Regions from separate parts of the Streptomyces sp. ADMS genome, predicted to be linked through region 3. Evidence: predicted binding sites of a transcription regulator. Region 3 holds the regulator's gene; each other region holds the start of a gene.
The links. The regulator HrcA, encoded in region 3, represses chaperone genes, less so after heat shock. The targets are predictions, from matches to a motif close to TTNGCACTCNGNNNNNCNGAGTGCNAA.
Positions count from the first base shown of each region.

Region 1: groES (co-chaperone GroES) is a predicted target of HrcA. The motif match lies at 2,719-2,745, and genes of this name have one in related genera.
Region 2: groL (chaperonin GroEL) is a predicted target of HrcA. The motif match lies at 3,100-3,126, and genes of this name have one in related genera.

Region 1 is NZ_JAVFVX010000008.1:105,562-109,975, forward strand. Features, by position in the region: gene RB628_RS05900 (ester cyclase) at 1-406, shown strand, start outside; gene groL (chaperonin GroEL) at 519-2,144, opposite strand; gene groES (co-chaperone GroES) at 2,266-2,574, opposite strand; gene RB628_RS05915 (polysaccharide deacetylase family protein) at 3,016-3,795, opposite strand; gene RB628_RS05920 (polysaccharide deacetylase family protein) at 3,792-4,414, opposite strand, start outside.
Region 2 is NZ_JAVFVX010000069.1:9,795-14,208, forward strand. Features, by position in the region: gene RB628_RS26485 (glucosyl-3-phosphoglycerate synthase) at 1-233, opposite strand, end outside; SAM riboswitch class I at 386-533, shown strand; gene thrC (threonine synthase) at 551-1,846, shown strand; gene RB628_RS26495 (MoaD/ThiS family protein) at 1,940-2,215, shown strand; gene RB628_RS26500 (cold-shock protein) at 2,658-2,864, shown strand; gene groL (chaperonin GroEL) at 3,255-4,414, shown strand, end outside.
Region 3 is NZ_JAVFVX010000021.1:56,172-60,585, reverse strand. Features, by position in the region: gene RB628_RS12350 (nitronate monooxygenase) at 1-480, opposite strand, end outside; gene dnaJ (molecular chaperone DnaJ) at 614-1,750, opposite strand; gene hrcA (heat-inducible transcriptional repressor HrcA) at 1,751-2,767, opposite strand; gene RB628_RS12335 (MBL fold metallo-hydrolase) at 3,064-3,819, shown strand; gene RB628_RS12330 (DUF3097 domain-containing protein) at 3,850-4,414, shown strand, end outside.

The sequences.
Region 1 (4,414 bases), on a different contig from region 3:
CACCGCGCGGCGGTTCTTCGAAATGATCGCCGTTCGGGGTGAACTGCCCCCGCTCAACGACCTGTTCGTGGAGAACTACCACGATCACGATCCATCCAACGAGCAGGACGTTCTCGGGCTGGACGCGGCACGGCGCGAGTTTGAGATGTGGCGTGGGAGCTTCGACTTCGCGTTCACCGTCCACGACCAGATCGCCCAGGGCGACCGGGTCTGCACCCGCTGGACGTGGAACGGGACCCAGCGAGGCGAGTTCCTCGGAATCCCCAGCAGCGGCAGGCAGGTCTCGATGACCGGCACGACCATTCACCGGTTCGACACGGACGGGAAGATCGTCGAGGGCTGGTGGCAGTACGACCGGCTGGGGCTGATGGGGCAACTCGGGGCGCTGGACTCTCTGGAACAGTGAAGCAACAGACAGTTGGGGGTGCGTACGGGGATCATCCGACCGCCCGCGAAGGGAGAAACCCCCCGTTCCAGCCAGGAACGGGGGGTTTCTTCGTGTCGCGTGAGCTGGTGGCTCAGTGGGAGTGGCCGTGGCCGTGGCCCGCTGCGGCCGACTCTTCCTCTTCCTTCTTCTCGACGACCAGGGTCTCGGTCGTGAGGAGGAGGGAGGCGATCGAGGCCGCGTTCTCCAGGGCGGAGCGGGTGACCTTGACCGGGTCGATGACGCCCTGCTTGACCAGGTCGCCGTACTCGCCGGTCGCGGCGTTGAAGCCCTGGCCCTTGTCGAGCTCGGCGACCTTGGAGGTGATGACGTAACCCTCCAGGCCGGCGTTCTCGGCGATCCAGCGCAGCGGCTCGACGGCGGCCTTGCGGACGACCGCGACACCCGTCGCCTCGTCGCCGGTCTTGCCGAGGTTGCCTTCGAGGATCTTCACGGCGTGGACGAGCGCGGAGCCACCACCGGAGACGATGCCCTCCTCGACCGCGGCGCGGGTCGCGGAGATGGCGTCCTCAAGACGGTGCTTCTTCTCCTTCAGCTCCACCTCGGTGGCGGCGCCGACCTTGATCACGCACACGCCGCCGGCCAGCTTCGCGAGGCGCTCCTGGAGCTTCTCGCGGTCCCAGTCGGAGTCGGTGTTCTCGATCTCCGCCTTGATCTGGTTGACGCGGCCGGCCACGGCGCCGCTGTCGCCGCCGCCGTCGACGATGACCGTGTCGTCCTTCGAGATGGTGACGCGGCGGGCGGTACCCAGCACGTCGAGGCCGACCTGGTCGAGCTTGAGGCCGACCTCCTCGGCGATGACCTCGGCGCCGGTGAGCGCGGCCATGTCGCCGAGCATCGCCTTGCGGCGGTCGCCGAAGCCGGGGGCCTTGACCGCGACCGCGTTGAAGGTGCCGCGGATCTTGTTCACGACCAGGGTCGACAGGGCCTCGCCCTCGACGTCCTCGGCGATGATCAGCAGCGGCTTGGAGGAGTTGGTCTGGATGACCTTCTCCAGCAGCGGCAGCAGGTCCTGGATGGAGCCGATCTTGCCCTGGTGGATCAGGATGTACGGGTCGTCGAGGACGGCCTCCATACGCTCCTGGTCGGACACCATGTACGGGGAAAGGTAGCCCTTGTCGAAGGCCATGCCCTCGGTGAAGTCCAGCTCCAGACCGAAGGTGTTGGACTCCTCGACGGTGATGACACCGTCCTTGCCGACCTTGTCCATCGCCTCGGCGATGAGCTCGCCGACCTGCGTGTCCTGCGCGGAGAGCGCGGCCACGGCGGCGATGTCGGACTTCTCCTCGATCGGGCGGGCGGTCGCGAGGAGTTCCTCGGACACAGCCTTGACCGCCGCGTCGATGCCCTTCTTCAGGGCGGCCGGGGAGGCGCCGGCGGCGACGTTCTTCAGGCCCTCGCGGACGAGCGCCTGGGCCAGCACGGTGGCGGTGGTCGTACCGTCACCCGCGATGTCGTTGGTCTTGGTCGCCACCTCCTTCACCAGTTGGGCGCCGAGGTTCTCGTACGGGTCGTCGAGCTCGACCTCGCGGGCGATGGTGACGCCGTCGTTGGTGATGGTGGGAGCGCCGAACTTCTTGTCGATGACGACGTTGCGGCCCTTGGGGCCGATCGTCACCTTGACCGTGTCGGCAAGCTTGTTGACGCCGCGCTCAAGGGCGCGACGGGCGTCCTCGTCGAACTTCAGGATCTTCGCCATAGGAGCGGTTCAGCCCTCTCGGAAAACTTGGGAGAAACGAACGGCGCCCCTGACGCCCGGCTGTTGAAGGTCGCGGGGGCCAGGGGCGCAGTTCACTGCAATGCTGGTAATACCGGGTGAATTACTTCTCGACGATCGCGAGCACGTCGCGAGCCGAGAGGACGAGGTACTCCTCGCCGTTGTACTTCACCTCGGTGCCGCCGTACTTGCTGTACAGCACGATGTCGCCGGTCTTCACGTCGAGCGGCAGGCGCTCGCCGTTCTCGAAGCGCCCCGGGCCAACAGCCAGGACGACGCCCTCCTGGGGCTTCTCCTTGGCGGTGTCCGGGATGACCAGGCCAGAGGCCGTGGTCTGCTCGGCTTCGAGCGGCTGGACCACAATGCGGTCCTCGAGCGGCTTGATGGCAACCTTTGAGCTGGTGGTCGTCACGATCCGACCTCCCCCTTCGGAGATCTCACGGGGTTAACTGTCTGAGGTGGCGACCAGGTGGATCCGTCGTCGCGGGTGCCGGACCTGCCCGTCGCTATTGGCACTCTCCAGGGGGGAGTGCCAGACCTGAGACTATGGCTGCGATTAGCACTCGGTCAAGCGGAGTGCCAATGCCGTCGGCGGTTTCGCGGGGTTTCGTGATCGTGGGTCCAGGTGGCGGGGCCGTGGGTTGGTGTGGACTCCGTTCCTGGGCTCTGCCCCCAGACCCTCCCGTTCGGCCTGAACGGCCTCGTCCTCGAACGCCGGACGGGCTGGGAATGCCGGCCCGGCGCCGAGAAGTCCGAGGCGTCTGCCAAACGGGGCCGAGACGGGCGGGCTTGGCAGGTGGGTGGGTGAGAAAAGGCCTGGTCGGCATCGACCTCGCCTCGCAACCCCCGTACGTCAGAGATAGTCCGTCAGACGGGCCACGCTCAGCCCCTTCTCCTGCACCTCGCGGAGCAGCCTCATCGTCCGCTCGACCTGTGGCGGGCCGACCAGGACGATGTTTCCCGGCCGGAGGCGCTCCCCCTCCGTCCAGAGGACCACCGCCGACAACCCGCAGTCCCCGGCCGCCCTCAGCGTCGTCGTGTCGTACGTGCCGTGGGGCGGGCGGAAGAGGCGCGGGCGGATGCCGAAGCGTTCCCGGAGTTTGTCCTGTTGGCCGCAGATCTCGGCGCGCTGGCCGGCGTAGGGCATGCCTCGCAGTGCCGGGTGGTCCAGGGTGTGGTTCTGGACGTTGGCGCCGACCTCGCGCAGGCGGGCGAAGTGTGCGTAACCGGGGCCCACGACGCTGTCCGTGAGGAACATGCTGACCGGGAGGCGCAGTTCGCGCACCATGTCGACGAACCGGGGGTCGCGTTCGGCGCCGTCGCCGTAAGTGAGGAAGACGACCTTGTCGCGGGTCGGGATGTGGTCGACGACCGGGGGGAGGCCGGGCCCCGCCGTGCGGAGGCGGGGGCGGGGGGACGGGGGCGGGGCCGGCGGCAGGGGGGACGGCAGGCCCCAGCGGCGGTACGCCTGCGTGCCGCCGGCCGGGGACTCGGCGGGTGGCGCCTGTCCGGCCGGGTGGGCTGCCTTCCTGTCCAGGCGGCCGCCGGGGTCCACGGACTGGGCGCAGCCGGTGACCGTTGCCGCCAGGAGCGCGGCGGCGAGTGCGGCGGCGGCGAGTGGACGCGCGGTCACAGGTAGTCCTCCAGTCGGGCCACCGCGTACCCCTTGGAGGTGACGAGTTTCATGAAGCGGCGGACCATGTCGGGCATCGTGCCCTTCCAGTCGCCCTTGCCGCGGAAGTGGCTGAGGACGATGTCGCCGGGGTGGATGTCCCGGTCCCGCTCGCGGTAGTCCCAGCGGTCGGCGAAGACCTCCTCGTTCCACAGCGGGACGTACTTCACACCGCACGATCCGGCGGCGCGCAGGCTGTCCTCGTTGTAGTTGCCGTAGGGCGGGCGGAAGAGGACGGGGCGGGTGCCGTACCGCTTCTCGATCACGTCCTGCATGCCGCAGATCTCGCTCTTCTGTCGCTCGTAGGAGAGGGCGGGCAGGTAGCGGTGGTGGAGGGTGTGGTTGTTGAGTACGACGCCCAGGTCGCGCATCCTCCTGAAGTAGCCGTAGTCCTCCTTGACCAGGTAGTCGCTGAGGAAGGCGGTGTACGGGATCTTCAGTTCGCTCATCATCCGCAGGAACGCCGGGTCCTTCTCGGCGCCGTCGTCGATCGTGAGGAAGACGATTTTGTGGCGGGTGGGGATCGTGGTGAAGACGGGCGGCAGGCCGCGTTTCCTGTGGCCGTCCACCTCGAAGCCCT
Region 2 (4,414 bases), on a different contig from region 3:
TCGGTCGATCCCGAGTCGATGACGACGATCTCGTCGACGAGCGGGACCTTCAGCATCAGGTCACGGCGGATGACGGCGACGATCTCGCCGACCGTCTCCTCCTCGTTGAGCGCGGGCAGGACGACACTCACCGTGGCGTTCGAGGAACGCTTCGCGGCGACGATCTTCTTCAGCGGGCGGTCGTCAACGGACCAGGAGCGCGTGCTCAGCCAGCGCTCGACGTCTTCCAGCACGTGCGGCTCTCCCTTGCTTTCTCATGGGAAGCGCGTGATCTGCATCTCGCGGTTCGGACGGCTTCCTCCACCATCCAAGCCTTCGGTTACAGTCTTGAACAACGCGGATGACCATCACATGTCCGAGGCCGTCAGCGTTCACAACTTCATACCGCTCATCCAGAGGGGCAGAGGGATACGGCCCGATGAAGCCCCGGCAACCCTCCAGCCGGTCTTGTCGCATGTCATGTGGCGAGGCTGCCGGCTCGGGAAGGTGCCAAATCCGTCTCACGGCGAGATGCGTCGTGAGGAAGATGAGGAGAAAGGGCCTCGCCTCCATGGCTGCGCAAACTGTCGAGAGCACCACTACCGGCTCCGTCACCCCTGTCGATCTCGGCCCCGCCGCCGCGCTCTCCTGCCGCGAATGCGGTCACCGTGTCCCTCTCGGTCCGGTGTTCGCCTGCGAGGAGTGTTTCGGCCCGCTGGAGATCGCCTACGACTTCTCCTCGTACGACACCGAGGAACTCCGCAAGCGCATCGAAGCGGGACCCGCGAACATCTGGCGCTACGCGCCCCTCCTGCCCGTCCCCGCGAACGTCGCCGAGAAGCCGAACATCAACCCCGGCTGGACCAAGCTCGTCCAGGCCGACAACCTCGCCCGCGAGCTGGGTGTCGACGTCGGCAAGCTCTTCGTCAAGGACGACTCCGGCAACCCGACGCACTCCTTCAAGGACCGGGTCGTCGCCCAGGCCATCGAGGCCGCCCGCGCCTTCGACTTCACCACTCTCTCCTGCTCCTCCACGGGCAACCTGGCCGGTGCCGTCGGCGCCGCCGCCGCCCGGGCCGGTTTCCGCTCCTGCGTGTTCATCCCGCACGACCTGGAGCAGGGCAAGGTCGTCATGGCCGCGGTGTACGGCGGAGACCTCGTCGGCATCGAGGGAAACTACGACGACGTGAACCGCTTCTGCTCCGAGCTGATCGGCGACCCGGCCGGCGAGGGCTGGGGCTTCGTCAACGTCAACCTGCGCCCGTACTACGCGGAGGGCAGCAAGACCCTGGCGTACGAGATCTGCGAGCAGCTCGGCTGGCAGCTCCCCGACCAGCTCGTCGTGCCCATCGCCTCCGGGTCGCAGCTCACGAAGATCGACAAGGGCCTCCAGGAGCTGATCAAGCTCGGGCTCGTCGAGGACAAGCCGTACAAGATCTTCGGCGCCCAGGCGGAGGGCTGCTCGCCGGTGTCCGTGGCCTACAAGGCCGGCCACGACGTCGTACGGCCGCAGAAGCCCGACACCATCGCCAAGTCGCTGGCGATCGGCAACCCGGCGGACGGGCCGTACGTGCTGGACATCGCCCGGCGCACCGGTGGGGCCGTGGAGGACGTGACCGACGAGCAGGTGGTCGACGCGATCAAGCTGCTCGCGCGTACGGAAGGCATTTTCGCGGAGACGGCCGGTGGCGTGACCGTGGGTGTCACGAAGAAGCTGATCGAGAACGGTCTGCTCGACCCGGCCCTCACGACCGTCGTGCTGAACACCGGGGACGGCCTCAAGACGCTGGACGCGGTGGCCGGGACGGGGCTCACCGCGACCATTCGTCCCAACCTCGATTCGTTCCACGAGGCCGGACTCGCGTAAGAGGTAGTTGTTCGTCTGCGGGCCGGTAGGGGCTGGTCGCGCAGTCCCCCCGCGCCCCTGTGGGGCGCGCCACCCGACCGGAGGTCGAAAGTCATGAGCGTTTCCGTCCGCATCCCCACCATCCTGCGCACCTACACCGGCGGGCAGGCCGAGGTGACCGCCGAGGGCGGGACCCTCGCCGAGGTCATCGCCGACCTGGAGAGGAACCACACGGGGATCGCCGCCCGGGTGCTCGACGACCAGGGCAAGCTGCGCCGGTTCGTCAACGTGTACGTCAACGACGACGACGTCCGCTTCGAGCAGGGGCTGGAGACGGCGACGCCGGACGGTGCGGGCGTGTCGATCATCCCGGCCGTCGCCGGCGGTTGATACCCGCCAGTAGTAACCGTCGGTAACATCGGTTACCGAGAGTTCATCGAATTGCCCCCTCCGTGAGAGAAGCGGAGGGGGCAATTCTCTATGGTTGAGCGCGGTACAGTTGGGGAACCCGCACCACTTCGCGAGTCGCACGCGTATGAGTTCTTGCCGCGCACCCAGCGAGAAGTAGCCAAAGTGTGCAGGCCTTTTGCGTTTTTTGTTCCCTATGTGGGGCCCGACTTGCCCTGAAGTCGCGTGAATTCTCCGCATATTCCACGACCTGGTGTGCCCGGATTTCTCGTCCAATTGACCTGTTGCAGAGGGCAGTTGGGCAGATACATTCGGCCGCGGTCGACGCGTTCCGGCGCACACTCCCACCGGTTGGGGGGGTGAGGTCTGACCCGGATCCGCGAAGTGCGGATCCGTGCAAGGGCCAGTAATAGGGGAGTTAGGCATGGCTCAGGGCACCGTCAAGTGGTTCAACGCGGAGAAGGGGTACGGCTTCATCGCGGTCGACGGTGGTGCGGATGTTTTCGTCCACTACAGCGCGATTCAGATGGACGGCTACCGCACCCTCGAGGAAGGTCAGCGGGTCGATTTCGAGATCTCGCAGGGCCAGAAGGGGCCGCAGGCGGACATGGTCCGTCTGGCGACCAGCTGAAGCAACGCGCCGGCGCACCGCAGCGACGTTCTTCTTCCTTCATTGAAGGATTCGAAGGGCTCGTACCTCGTGGGACCTCACGGGGTGCGGGCCCTTCGGCATGTCCCGGGCATGTCCCAGAGCATGGCTCCGGCGCGCCCGGGTCGTGCCTACCGGCCCGTAGGCGACCCCCTGTTCACCTGCGGATCTTCGAGAGCCGCTTGCACTCGGCAGGGGCGAGTGCTAATCATTGGCGTTAGCACTCTGAAGGCGAGAGTGATAACGAAGGACCGGGTCGGTGAGGCCCGCAGGCCACGTTGGTGCAAGGAACCATCGGGGCAGGCAGGCCGTCCGTCGCGGGCGCCAGCGCGGTCCGGAGCAATCCACCCCAGTCCGGGAGGACCACTTCACATGGCCAAGATCATCGCGTTCGACGAGGAGGCACGGCGCGGCCTCGAGCGCGGCATGAACCAGCTCGCGGACGCCGTCAAGGTGACGCTGGGCCCCAAGGGCCGCAACGTCGTCCTCGAGAAGAAGTGGGGCGCCCCCACGATCACCAACGATGGTGTATCCATCGCCAAGGAGATCGAGCTCGAGGACCCGTACGAGAAGATCGGCGCCGAGCTGGTCAAGGAAGTCGCGAAGAAGACGGACGACGTCGCCGGTGACGGCACGACGACCGCGACTGTCCTGGCCCAGGCGCTGGTCCGGGAAGGTCTGCGCAACGTGGCCGCGGGTGCCAACCCGATGGCCCTCAAGCGCGGCATCGAGAAGGCCGTCGAGGCCGTCTCCGGTGCGCTGCTCGACCAGGCCAAGGAGGTCGAGACCAAGGAGCAGATCGCTTCGACGGCCTCCATCTCCGCCGCCGACACCCAGATCGGCGAGCTCATCGCCGAGGCGATGGACAAGGTCGGCAAGGAAGGCGTCATCACCGTCGAGGAGTCCCAGACCTTCGGTCTGGAGCTTGAGCTCACCGAGGGTATGCGCTTCGACAAGGGCTACATCTCGGCGTACTTCGCGACCGACATGGAGCGCATGGAGGCGTCGCTCGAAGACCCCTACATCCTCATCGCCAACTCCAAGATCTCCTCGGTCAAGGACCTGCTCCCGCTCCTGGAGAAGGTCATGCAGTCGGGCAAGCCGCTGCTGATCATCGCCGAGGACGTGGAGGGCGAGGCCCTCTCGACCCTGGTCGTCAACAAGATCCGCGGGACCTTCAAGTCCGTCGCGGTCAAGGCTCCGGGCTTCGGCGACCGCCGCAAGGCGATGCTGAACGACATCGCGATCCTCACGGGTGGCGAGGTCATCTCCGAGGAGGTCGGTCTCAAGCTCGAGAACACCTCCCTGGACCTCCTGGGCCGTGCGCGCAAGATCGTCATCACCAAGGACGAGACCACGATCGTCGACGGTGCCGGCACCGCCGAGCAGGTCGCGGGCCGCGTGAACCAGATCCGCGCCGAGATCGAGAACTCGGACTCGGACTACGACCGCGAGAAGCTCCAGGAGCGTCTGGCGAAGCTCGCGGGTGGCGTCGCGGTCATCAAGGCCGGTGCCGCGACCGAGGTCGAGCT
Region 3 (4,414 bases):
GGCGAGGGCCTCCTCGGCGGTGGTCGCGGTGACCAGGGTGAAGGTGCCGGCGCGGCGGAGGGAGTCCAGTACGCCGGGGCTCGGCACGCCGAAGTGGAAGGAGACGACCGCAACCGGATTGTCGAGCAGTACGGCGAGCTTGGCGTCGTAGCCGTCGTCGCGTCCGCTGTCCGGGTCGCCCAGCTCGGTGTCGTACCAGGTGGCCTCGCCGGCGAGCTGGTGGGCGTAGACCTCGACGGCGGCGGGGTCACCGTACTCGGGCTGCGGCATGAACAGGTTCACGCCGAAGGGGCGCCCCGTGAGCCCCCTCAGCTGCTTGATCTCCTGGTACATCACGTCCGCGGTCTTGTACCCGGCGGCGAGGAACCCGAGCCCGCCCGCTTCGGCGACGGCCCCGGCGAGCTGCGGGACGGAAACGCCGCCCGCCATGGGGGCCTGCACGATCGGGTGAGGGAGGAGATCGGTCAGTGCGGAGGACATGACGGCATGTTGTCACGTCCCCAGCACAAGTCCGAATCAGGCCTTGCCCCGGCACCGGCCCGCACTTGGAAGAGGCGGCGGGGGCGCCGCAACCATCACGGCTCCGCCGCGGGCCCCCCGCCCCCGCCCTGCGTCAACGCCCGTTGAACGCGTCCTTCAACCGCGAGAACAGCCCCTGCTGCCCAGGCTGGAACTGCCCCGTGGGCCGTTCCTCCCCCCGCAGCTTCGCCAGCTCCCGCAGCAACCGCTCCTGCTCAGGATCAAGCTTCGAAGGAGTCATGACCTCGACGTGGACGATGAGATCACCGCGTCCCCCACCCCGGAGGTGAGTGACCCCCCGCCCGTGCAGCGGAATCGACTGCCCGGACTGTGTGCCCGGACGGATGTCGACCTCCTCCAGCCCGTCGAGCGTCTCCAGCGGCACCTTCGTACCCAGCGAAGCCGCCGTCATCGGAAGAGTCACCGTGCAGTGCAGATCGTCCCCGCGCCGCTGGAACTGCGAGTGCGGCAGCTCGTGGATCTCGACGTACAGGTCACCGGCGGGACCACCACCGGGCCCCACCTCACCCTCACCGGCGAGCTGGATCCTCGTACCGTTGTCGACACCCGCGGGAATCTTCACGGTCAGCGTCCGACGCGACCGCACCCGCCCGTCACCGGCGCACTCGGGGCACGGCGTCGGAACGACGGTCCCGAACCCCTGGCACTGCGGGCAGGGCCGCGACGTCATGACCTGGCCCAGGAAGGACCGGGTCACCTGCGACACCTCGCCCCGCCCACGACACATGTCGCAGGTCTGGGCGGAGGTCCCCGGCGCCGCACCCTCACCACTACAGGTGCCGCACACCACGGCCGTGTCGACCTGGATGTCCTTGGTCGTCCCGAAGGCAGCTTCATCGAGCTCGATGTCGAGCCGGATCATCGCGTCCTGGCCGCGCCGCGTGCGCGACCTCGGCCCCCGCTGGGACGCCGTTCCGAAGAACGCGTCCATGATGTCCGAGAAGTTGCCGAAGCCACCGGCGCCGAAGCCGCCCGCGCCCTGGCCGCCCGCCTGCGAGAGGGGGTCGCCGCCGAGGTCGTAGACCTGCTTCTTCTGCGGGTCCGACAACACCTCGTACGCGGCGTTGATCTCCTTGAACCGCTCCTGCGTCTTCGGATCGGGGTTGACGTCCGGGTGCAGCTCGCGGGCGAGCCTCCTGAACGCCTTCTTGATCTCGTCCTGGGACGCGTCGCGGCGCACGCCGAGTACGGCGTAGTAGTCCGTGGCCACTTACGACTCCGCCAGGATCTGTCCGACGTACCGTGCCACTGCGCGTACCGCTCCCATCGTTCCCGGGTAGTCCATGCGGGTCGGTCCGACCACGCCGAGCTTGGCCACTGCCTCGCCGCCCGAACCGTAGCCGACCGACACGACGGACGTGGAGTTGAGTCCCTCGTATTTGTTCTCGTGACCGATTCGTACGGTCATGCTCGAATCCCCGGCCTCACCAAGGAGTTTGAGAAGTACGACCTGTTCCTCCAGGGCTTCCAGCACCGGCCTGATAGTGAGGGGAAAGTCATGTCCGAAGCGGGTCAGATTGGCGGTTCCGCCGATCATCAGCCGCTCCTCGGCCTCCTCGACGAGCGTCTCCAGGAGGGTGGAGAGCACCGTCGCGACCGTACCCCGGTCCTCCGCCTCGAAGACGTCCGGGAGGTCCTGCACGAGCTGCGGCACGTCCGCGAAGCGGCGGCCCGCGACCCGGCTGTTGAGCCGCGCGCGTAGATCCGCCAGAGACGTCTCCCCGAAGGGCGCCGGGCAGTCGATCATCCGCTGCTCCACCCGGCCCGTGTCCGTGATCAGCACGAGCATCACTCGCGCGGGAGCGAGCGAGAGCAGCTCCACATGCCGCACGGTCGACCGGGTGAGCGACGGATACTGCACGACGGCGACCTGCCGCGTCAGCTGGGCGAGCAACCGAACGGTCCGCCCGACGACGTCGTCGAGATCGACGGCACCGTCCAGGAAGTTCTGGATGGCACGCCGCTCGGGCGCCGTCATCGGCTTGACACCGGCGAGCTTGTCGACGAAGAGCCGGTAGCCCTTTTCGGTCGGGATGCGCCCGGCGCTGGTGTGCGGCTGGGCGATGAAGCCCTCGTCCTCCAGCGCCGCCATGTCGTTGCGGACGGTCGCCGGCGAGACCCCGAGGTTGTGCCGCTCGGTGAGCGCCTTGGACCCGACCGGCTCCTCGGTGCCGACATAGTCCTGGACGATGGCGCGCAGCACTTCGAGCCTGCGTTCACTGAGCATCGCGCGCACCTCCAGCTGCTGTCGTCCCCTGAGTGCCTACCCGGTACCCGGTCTCCCGCACCGGTCTACATGGCTTTCGGCTCTTCATTGACCTTCCCTGGCACTCTTCGTGTGCGAGTGCCAGAGTTCCCCGGCCCAGTGTACGGCTGTCGGGTACACCCCCGGCAAGGGCGGCCTGCACCGGCCTCCTGACGTGTACCGACCTGTCCTGCGATGTCGTGTCCGCGGCAGCCCTCTCCGGCCCGCCTTCCGCCCTCTCCGGCCCGCCTTCCGCCCTCTCCGGCTAGCGTCGCCGTATGAAGGTGACTTGGGAAGAGCCCGGGTGGGACGACCTGGGCTGGGAGCGCCTGGCGGCCGGGGTGGGCAGGCGCCGGCTGCCGGTCTGGGACTGCACGGTGGGGCTGGTCGCCGGGGCGGGCGGCGCGCTGCTGATCGACGCGGGATCGAGTCTCGCGGAGGGCGCGAGGCTGCGCCTGGAGGCCCAGGTGCTCGCCGGCCGCCGTGTGGACTTTCTCGCACTCACCCATCCCCACTTCGATCATGTTTTCGGGGCGGCGGCGTTCGCGGGTGCGCATGTGCTGGCGGCCGGGGGCGTGGGGAACGCGTTCGGGGAAGTGGGGCGCGCGGCGTTGCGTGCGGACGCGGTACGCAACGGTCTGGACATACGGGCGGCGGCGGAGGCGGCGGACACCCTGGTCGTTCCGCGCGAGGCCGTGCGGGGCACCCGCACCGTCGGCCTGGCCGAGGGCCAGGAGGTACTCCTGGCGGACATCGGCCCCGGCCACACCCGCGGCGACCTCGTGGCCGTAGTACCCGGCGACCCGACCGTCGTCTTCTGCGGCGACCTGGTCGAGGAGTCGGGCGAACCCCAGGCGGGCCCCGACGCCGTACCGTCGCAGTGGCCGGCGGCCCTGGACCGTCTCCTCGCCCTGGGCGGCGAGGACGCGCTGTACGTACCCGGTCACGGAGCGGTGGTGGACGCGGCGTTCGTACGGGCCCAACGGGACGCCCTGGCAACGCGTTTCGGCGTGTCGCGGCGGCCGGTGGACTGACGGCACGGGGGTTCTCCTATCGTCATCCGAATGCGCCAGTACTCTCCGGACCTGACCCCGCCGTGGAAGAAGCCCAAGCCGGTACCGCAGGTCCCCGCGGACCCGGGCCTGGTGGTCGAGGAGGCGGGTACGGGCTTCTGCGGTGCGGTGATCCGCTGCGAGGCGGGCACGGTGACCCTGGAGGACCGCTTCGGCAAACACCGCGTGTTCCCGCTGGAGCCGGGCGGCTTCCTGCTGGAGGGCAAGGCGGTGACCCTGGTACGCCCCACCCGGTCACCGTCACCGACGGCGTCTCCGGTACGTCCGTCCCGTACCGCTTCCGGTTCCGTGGCGGTTCCCGGTGCCCGGGCACGGGTGGCCCGGGCGGGGCGGATCTATGTCGAGGGCCGTCACGACGCCGAACTGGTCGAGAAGGTCTGGGGAGACGACCTGCGGGTCGAGGGCGTGGTCGTCGAGTACCTGGAGGGCATCGACGACCTCCCCGCGATCGTGACCGAGTTCGCCCCTGGCCCGGACGCCCGCCTGGGCATCCTGGTGGACCACCTGGTGCCCGGCACGAAGGAGTTCCGGATCGCGCGGTCGGTGACGAGCGAAC